Regions from separate parts of the Paraburkholderia sp. GAS333 genome, predicted to be linked through region 2. Evidence: riboswitches for the same ligand, from Rfam matches in the RefSeq annotation. Region 2 holds a riboswitch; the other holds the start of a gene.
The links. A riboswitch is a leader RNA that binds a small molecule or an ion and turns the genes downstream of it on or off. The one in region 2 is predicted to bind fluoride.
Positions count from the first base shown of each region.

Region 1: it holds a riboswitch for fluoride, as region 2 does, so the genes downstream of both, ABH945_RS18925 (voltage-gated chloride channel family protein) here and crcB (fluoride efflux transporter CrcB) in region 2, are expected to answer to the same signal.

Region 1 covers NZ_JBNDKS010000003.1:715,979-720,397, reverse strand. Annotated here, with positions in the region: gene ABH945_RS18935 (class I SAM-dependent methyltransferase) at 1-760, shown strand, start outside; gene ABH945_RS18930 (hypothetical protein) at 1,026-1,427, opposite strand; gene ABH945_RS18925 (voltage-gated chloride channel family protein) at 1,424-2,800, opposite strand; fluoride riboswitch at 2,881-2,951, opposite strand; gene ABH945_RS18920 (TetR/AcrR family transcriptional regulator) at 3,267-3,896, shown strand; gene ABH945_RS18915 (DMT family transporter) at 3,981-4,419, shown strand, end outside.
Region 2 covers NZ_JBNDKS010000001.1:1,841,343-1,845,761, forward strand. Annotated here, with positions in the region: gene ABH945_RS08220 (ammonium transporter) at 270-1,457, shown strand; fluoride riboswitch at 1,691-1,751, shown strand; gene crcB (fluoride efflux transporter CrcB) at 1,828-2,208, shown strand; gene ABH945_RS08230 (IclR family transcriptional regulator) at 2,759-3,559, shown strand; gene ABH945_RS08235 (MdtA/MuxA family multidrug efflux RND transporter periplasmic adaptor subunit) at 3,965-4,419, shown strand, end outside.

The sequences.
Region 1 (4,419 bases), on a different contig from region 2:
GTCGACGGGTAATTACGCTGTGGTTGGCACGACGCTGCAGATCGTCGGAGAACATCTTTGCGAAGCGCTCGACTTGCGCGCCGGAAGTCGCGTGCTCGACGTGGCGGCCGGTAACGGCAATGCGACGCTTGCTGCCGCGCGCCGCTGGTGCGATGTCGTGTCGACTGATTACGTGGCATCGCTGCTGGAGTCGGGACGTGCACGTGCGTCAGCAGAAGGGCTTCCCGTGGTATTCGAGGAAGCGGATGCCGAAGCGTTGCCTTATGCAGACGGCTCGTTCGACGTCGTCATGTCGACGTTCGGTGTCATGTTCACTCCCGATCAGGAAAGGGCTGCAGCCGAACTCGCGCGCGTTTGCAAACCGGGCGGCCGGATTGGTCTTGCGAACTGGACACCGGAGAGCTTCATCGGACAGGTATTCAGGACGATCGCAAAGTACATTCCTCCGGCGGCGGGCGTGGTGTCGCCTGCGCTATGGGGGACGAAGGCGCGACTGGAAACGCTGTTTCAAGGGAATGCCAGCAATATTGTGACGACGAGCCGCTACTTCACGTTTCGTTACCGTTCGCCGGCGCACTTCATGGAGATATTTCGTGCGTACTACGGACCGGTGAACAAAGCGTTCGCCGCGCTCGACGAAAATCAGCAGGCTGCGCTCTTCGCCGAGCTGATGACGCTCATCGGAAGCCGCAACCGGTCGGGCGACGCAACGCTTGTTCTGCCGAGCGACTATCTCGAAGTCGTGGTGGAGCGATCATGAACGCAATCAGGCGCACGATCCGGGCGCTAATCAGCGTTGGCGTGCGCCTGTGGACGATGGCGTGGCTGATGAGTTTGCAGCATCGCCCGCTGCTAGTCGCATTGCCGTTGTGTTCATCGGTATGTTTTTTCAGTGTCAGGTTTGTTTTGTCGACGCTTGGTATCTCGGTCTAATTGGGTGGATATAAGCCGGTCACTTCGCCGCGTCGGATTCGCGGCGAAGTGACGATGCTGATGGCGACAAGCTGGCACACCGAAGCCATGACTCACCCGAGGCTTGAGGCCGATTGTGCATGAGGTGCGCGGCTCTGCGTCAGCGGCAATTCACCGAGCAGCAGCACCGCGTGAACCTTGCGCAATTCATCCGCATGGTCGCGCATGAACTGACGTAAGCGCGCTTCGGTGTCCACCAGTTCCAGACACTGTGGATGCCGCATCCCGCTGATTTCTGGATGGTGATGAGAAAGCCGCTCGCCTGGCAGATACCCTGCACTGATGTGATGCGACATCGCCTGCAGGATATTGGCACGCTTCGCGAGGGCGATAAGGTGATGCGCGAGCGCAGGCGCGCTGAGGTGATGCCAGAATCGCGTTGCTCGTGCACGGGTCGCGAGCGGGAAGTAAAGCCGCAGCGCTGCAATGCGCTGATCGTTGCTTTCCTGGATCATTGACCGCGTTCCTCTGTTGTCGCAGCGATATCAGCCGGCATGCCCGATTGCTTCTGATTCGCGGCCGGTGCGTCCGCCGCGGCTTTCTGCCGGCGGAATCCGCCCAGCTCGGCGATCCGTGTTCCGTCTGGTACGAGGAGCCGGTGCTTGCGATGCTTGCTGTGTCCGACGCGCTGCGCGTGATAGATGCCGGTGTGGCCGGAGAACAGATAGGCGGTCACGCAACCGATCGCAGCAAGCGGGCCGATGCCGGTGCCGAACAACTCCATCGCCATGATCGTGGTGGCGAGCGGCGTGTTGGCCGCGCCCGAAAACACCGCAACGAAGCCGATGCCGGCCATCAGCGCGAACGGCATGTGCAACAGAGGCGCGAGTGCATTGCCGAGGGTCGCGCCGATATAGAACAGCGGCGTGACCTCGCCGCCTTTGAAGCCGGTCCCGAGCGACGCAACGGTAAAGCCGAACTTGCCGAGAAAGTCCCAAGGCTGCATCGGCTGCTGAAACGAGCGGACGATGTCGGGGATGCCCAGGCCGATGTAGTGATAAGCATCCAGGGCCCATACCGCAATCGCGATGACGATCCCGCCTACGAACGGACGCAACGGCGCATAGGTGATGGTGCTTTTCACCAGCGTGCCGAGCTTGTGGACCGTGGTGGCGAAAGCCATGCCGACCAGACCGAATACGATGCCCGCGATTACCACCGCGACGACGCTCCATGCGTTGATCGGCGAGATCGCACCGATCGCATAGTGCACGTGATGAACGCCCCAGGCCAGGCAGACCTGATCGGCGACGATACCCGCCACGATGCAGGGAAACAGCGCGTCATAGCGCATCCGGCCGATGGCGAGCACTTCCAGGCCGAACACCGCCCCGGCGAGCGGCGTGCCGAATACGGAAGCGAATCCCGCGCTCATACCGATCATCAGCAGGATGCGGCGGTCCTCGTGTCCGAGGCGAAACACGTGGGTAAGCTGATCCGCCAGCGCGCCGCCCATCTGCACGGCCGTGCCTTCACGCCCAACCGACGCGCCGAACAGATGCGAGACGATCGTGCCGCCAAGCACGAGCGGCACCATGCGCAGCGGCACGACTTTCTTCGGGTCGTGAATTTCATCGATGAGCAGGTTGTTGCCCGCATCGACCGGTTTGCCCAGCAGATAGTACGTATAGCCGACCGCGAAACCGGCTACGGGCAGCAGCCAGATAATCCAGCGGTGCGCCTCGCGCCATGCGGTCGCATGATCGAGAGCAATGAGGAAGAAAGCCGACGCGCTGCCCGCGAGAGCCGCGGCGACGCAGGCGATCAGAAACCACTTGCCCAGATAAGGCAGCAGTTCGAGTTGTTCGAAGCGATGGAGTTTGCGCATTGGTCATTGTGCCGATGTTGCATGGCCTGACCAACGGGAAGCTTGTGGACGCGAGCGCCTACAGCCCCAACGAAAGTCAGGTAACTGTAGGCGTCATTAACCGCGAGATAAGTGCGGTGGTTAAAGGAGGAACGCCATCTCCTGAAAGCGGACTATATCGCATCCGGTCGTGGCGAACAACCGGCCCATCCGCCCTGATCTGGCTTTGGGGTTGCTGGATGCGTTGGGCGGTAACGGAGTGGGCCTTTTTGAAAGGCGGCTGAAATCCGCTAGCGGTTGTTGCATTGGATGTTCGGCGAACGGTAGCTTCAGTGTCGACTGCGGTGCAAAGCGAGCCTGAAACCGCACCGATGCGCGAACCAGAAGCGGGTTGTCCCCTGTGTGATCGCTCGTGCCAAACATCCCTTTATAGGTCAACCCTCGTGGGACGTTGATTTTGAGACTGAATAGTCCTAATATCGGTTGCATGACCAGATCTGACACACACCGCTCTCGTGGAGGGCGTACCGCCGAGCGCGGGCGACCGCGAGAATTCGACATCGACCACGCGGTCGATGCCGCCGCGCGAGTATTTTGGGAGCACGGCTACTATGCGACTCCCGTCGACGTGCTATGCGAAGCGACCGGAGTCTTTCGCGGCAGCCTCTACAGAACGTTTGGTGATAAGCATGGCTTGCTCGTCGCGGCGTTCGATCGTTACGCAGAAGGGGCCGTTGCGCGGCTGAAGGAGAGGTTGGCCGCCGACTTGCCCCCACGACAGGCACTGCGCGAAGCGCTTCTGCACTATACGAAGGTGAGCGCTAACCTGTCCGCGCGGCACGGCTGCTTTATCACCAATACGGTAATCGAGCTTCTGCCGGGCGATCATGCTCTGCGGCCACATATCGAATCGACTTTACAGCGCATCGCGATGCAGTTCAGTCTCGCGATAGCCAGAGGTCAGCAGGCAGGCGAATACGATCGCCGTCTCGACGCCGAGGAGGTCGGACGCTTTCTGCTCTGCATGGTTCAAGGCATACGCGTGCTCGGTAAGGTAGACATGAACGAGGCCGCGCTCACATCGATCGTCGATATGGCATTGCGCGCCCTGACGTAATGCATGCTCAATTGCCTTAGCGGATCGGCGGCATGCCGCGAAAGTGGCTGCCAAATTTTTTGCCTATTTTGAGAACGTTCATTCATGAATTCATCGACCGATCTGGCTTTATCGTCCGCCAACTACTGGAAGGGGATTGCTGCGTGCCTCGTCGCGACAATCCTGTTTGGGGCGATGTTTCCTGTCATGACCGACGCCCTGCGTTACATCGATCCTTTTACGTTTACGTCGTTCCGGTACCTGATCGCAGGCGTGGGCTTCGTGGTCCTGTTGCTCCACCGGGAAGGCGCCGGTGCGTTGCGAGCGGACAGCAAGTCATTACTTATCGCCTGGTTGCTCGGATCGATCGGTTTCTGCGGGTTTGGTTCGTTTGTCTTTCTGGGGCAGCAGTTGGCCGGTGAGCAAGGCGCGCTTAACGCATCGATCATGATGGCCACGCAGCCGATGATGGGGATGCTGGTCAACGCGGCAGTGCGAAGATCCGCGCCGCCGCTTCCTTCACTGCTGTTCGTTGCCGTCTCGT
Region 2 (4,419 bases):
AGGATTTTGAATTAAATGTAATTAAAATCGAATATTTCGCCCTTAACTGGATCATGGAAAATGAGGCGACAAACTAATGCACTATAACTGTGCTTTTTAATGCTTTATTCAGGTGCGTCGATATTCGCGAGATATGTGCATGACTTAAGTCACACGCATAAAGAAGCCCATCCCGGTGCCGTTTTGCACCTCACCGACGCGAGTCGCGCACAAGTTTGGCCCACTTCTTGCATTCATTGCCCGTTTTTTTGGCATAGCGGGACACATCGATGGAAAGCTTTAAAACCGGCACCGATACGCTCTTCCTGCTGCTCGGCGCAGCCATGGTGCTGGCCATGCATGCGGGATTCGCGTTTCTCGAACTCGGCACGGTCCGCAAAAAGAATCAGGTCAACGCGCTCGTCAAGATCCTCGTGGATTTTTCGGTGTCGACCATCGCGTACTTCTTCATCGGCTACACGATCGCGTACGGCGTGCAGTTCTTCGGCAGCGCCGAGTCGCTGGCCGCGCACAACGGCTACGCGCTGGTGCGCTTCTTCTTCCTGCTGACCTTCGCCGCCGCGATTCCGGCGATCGTGTCCGGCGGCATTGCAGAGCGCTCGAAATTCAACCCGCAGTTGTTCGCGACCTTCGTACTGGTCGGTTTCATCTATCCGTTCTTCGAAGGGATCGCGTGGAACGGCCGCTTCGGTGTTCAGGACTGGCTGCATCAGACGTTCGGCGCGCAGTTCCACGACTTCGCCGGTTCGGTGGTGGTCCATGCTTTCGGCGGCTGGGTCGCGCTGCCGGCCGTGCTGCTGCTCGGCGCACGGCACGGGCGTTATCACCGCGATGGCGGCATCGCCGCGCACCCGCCGTCGAATATTCCGTTCCTGGCGCTGGGCGCGTGGGTGCTGACGGTCGGCTGGTTCGGCTTCAACGTGATGAGCGCGCAAACGGTCGACAAGATCAGCGGCCTGGTCGCCGTCAATTCGTTGATGGCGATGGTCGGCGGCACGTTGACGGCCTGGCTTGCGGGCCGCAACGACCCGGGCTTTACCTATAACGGCCCGCTGGCCGGGCTGGTCGCCGTGTGCGCCGGCTCGGACGTGATGCATCCGCTGGGCGCGCTGGTGACGGGCGGCATCGCGGGCGTGCTGTTCGTCTATATGTTCACGTGCGTGCAAAACCGCTGGCGCATCGACGACGTGCTCGGCGTGTGGCCGCTGCATGGGCTGTGCGGCGCGTGGGGCGGGATCGCCGCGGGCATTTTCGGCTCACGCGCGCTCGGCGGGATGGGCGGCGTCGCGTTCGGCTCGCAGGTGATCGGCACGCTCGGCGGGATCGTCGTGGCGACGGTCGGCGGCACGGCGGTGTACGGTGTAATTCGCCTGACGGTCGGTCTGCGGCTCGATCAGGAAGACGAATACAACGGCGCGGATCTGTCGATCCACAAGATTTCGGCGACTTCGGAGTGAGCCGGCACGCGCCGTTTGCGTGAGCGATGGAACCGGCTCGACGCGCGCAATCTCAGGCGCGCATCGAGCCGGCTGGCATTATTAGCACAGCCCTGTTCGACCGTTGCGCGGACGGCTGCGAATACGGTGAAAAACGCGGTTAAGACTGCGATTGAAAAGCGGCCCCAAGACCCGCCGAATAGCTCCCCTGGCTCTGCGCCGACCTGTCCCCCCAAGCTCCGCCGATGTTAGACTCGCGCGCTGGAGATGGCATCTTCCCAAACCGCCCCTGTGGCTGATGATGCCCGCTTCGCCCGGACCTTCGCGAATGCGGCGTCGCGCTGCCCGCCCGGTCCGATACGTCGACACCCGGTTTCGCCAGGCCCTTCTCATGTATTGGTCCTTTCTCGCAGTCGCCATCGGCGGCGCACTCGGCTCGCTGTTTCGCTGGTTTCTCGGTGTCCGCCTGAACGGCGTGTTCAGCGGCTTGCCGCTCGGCACGCTCGCGGCCAACGTCATAGCCGGTTACGTCATCGGCGTAGCAGTGGCGGGCTTCGCGCGCGCGCCGCAAATCTCGCCGGAATGGCGGCTTTTCGTCATTACCGGCCTGATGGGTGGCCTGTCCACCTTCTCGACCTTCTCGGCGGAAGTCGTGCAACGCTTGCAGGACGGCCGACTCGGCTGGGCCGCGGGCGAAGTCGCGATTCACGTCGGCGCATCGCTCGTCATGACGATTCTGGGCATCGCCACGGTGTCCTTGCTGTCGCGCTAAAGCCCCTGCAATCCCAAACTTTCAGAAGCGCCCCTGCCCTCACTCTGGCTCTCGAACACCGGTGAGCGACGGCGCACGCGCTGAAACTCCGGGCGAAAAAAAAGGCGTCACGTTGCCGTGACGCCTTAAAAAGTTCTAGCCATTCCGAGGGCCGTGCTAGAACCTGAGAGACGGTATTCGAAAAGTCATAGCGCAATGCGCCCCTGACAACCGACGGTGACGTGAAATTGTGGAGACAATCGACACAAAGTGAGTCACGGTGAATTCAAACTCTTTAGAAAAACCGAGTTTGAAAGCGTCTTTCGAAATGAGATTCCATTTTTTATGCTTATGCTGACTAAGTCAAGCAAAATCTAAAAAGCGGAATACGGCACGGAAAAATATTCCGATACAATGAATCTTCTGATGAAAAACGGAATCAGCACCCCTGGACCGGGGTGACTGGCGGGCTGCTGACTTTACCTATCAGCAGATTGCAAACGAATAATTTGAAATACAGTTCCAAAAAAATCACATGAACCCACCCGCTCGTCCCTCAGTGCCAGCAGATATGCTCAAGGAAAAAGACGGCTCGGGCGATGAAGTCACCGCCCTCGCGCGAGGCCTCACGGTGCTGCGTTCGATCGCCGCCGCCGACGCCCCGCTCAGCAACCGCGAACTGACCGAACTGACCGGCATCCCCAAACCGACCGTGTCGCGCATCACCGCGACTCTGGTTGGCGCCGGCTTCCTGTTCAGACTGCCTGACAGCGAACGCTTCGTGCTGACGTCGTCGGTGCTGGAATTGAGCAACGGCTTTCTGCGCAACTTCGACATCCGGGCCCGCGCGCGGCCTTTCCTGATCGAACTCGCCGAACGCACGTCGCTGTCTGTCCACCTCGCCGTGCGGGATCGCTTCGACATGGTCGTGATCGACGCAATCCGGCCGCGTTCGGCGGTGCTGGTGTCGCGCCTGGAAATCGGTTCACGGATGAACCTGAGCCGCACGGCGGTGGGTCGCGCCTATCTTGCAGCGCTCGCCAAGCCCGAACGCGACAAATTGCTGATCGGCCTGCAGGCGGCAGAAGGCGATGACTGGGGCCATGTCGGCAGCCGGCTCGAAAGCGCGTTGCGGGAAACCATCGAACAGGGTTTCGCGATCGCCACCGGCGAGTGGTACAACGGCCTGAACGCCATCGCGCAGGGTTTCGTCGGACCGTCCGGCGAGCGCTATGCAGTGAATTGCGGCGGCCCGGCCGACCAGTGTCCGCGTGACTGGCTGATCTCGCGCGCCGCCCCGGCGTTGCTCGAATGCATCAGCAAAATCGTTCTCGAAATTGGCGGCACGCCGGGACGACGGCTCGACAATTGAGCCACGCAAAGGCTTGCCGGTCGGCAGCCCCAACAGTGGTCCTGTCCGTGGCAGTACATCCTGTAACCTTTGTAATCAAAAGAAAAATACACAGGTGGACTGTTACGGACCACGCAACGTAGGATCATGCGTTTCCGTCGCGCGGGGCGCGTGTCTGACGGGTTGCCGCGACCCTGAGTTGCCTCGAATAACCGCAGCAACACTGCCGGCATGGCGGCGAGAACAACGCATTGCGTTAACATCTCCGTCCCGCGCCTCGGGTAGCATCGCGCTGAAAAAGCGTGTGCTGCTTCCGCTGATATCAATAGTTGCCTGTCATGCCACCCGCGTGCCGGTCCGCCGAACTTCTGTTCCGGCTGGGCCGCGCGAGCGGCTCACATCAAAGCCTGCCACCTGACCGAACCGATGGACGAACAACAAAAGCATTCGGAAACTTCACGCCCCGCCGACCCGGCTTCCCAATCGCGCCCGAACGGCGCTCCGGGCGGCAAGCCAGGCGATCCGCGCGGTCCTGTGAAGCGGCACCGCGGCCGCAACGTCGCGTTGATCGTCGCGGCGCTGGTCATCCTCGCGGTCGTGGTGTGGCGCTGGCATCCGTGGGGGGCGGCCGGCGGCGAAGCAACCGGCGCGTCCGACGCACGCGGCGCGAGCGGTGCGCGCACCGGCGGCCGTGGCGGGCGCGGTGGTCCTGGCGGCATGGGCAACATGCCGCAACCGGTTCACGTGGCGACGGCCACGCAAGGTGAAATGCCGGTCGTGCTGACCGCGCTCGGCACGGTCACGCCGCTTGCCACCGTCACCGTGCTGCCGCAGTTGAGCGGCGTATTGCAGGACGTGTATTTCAAGGAAGGCCAGATGGT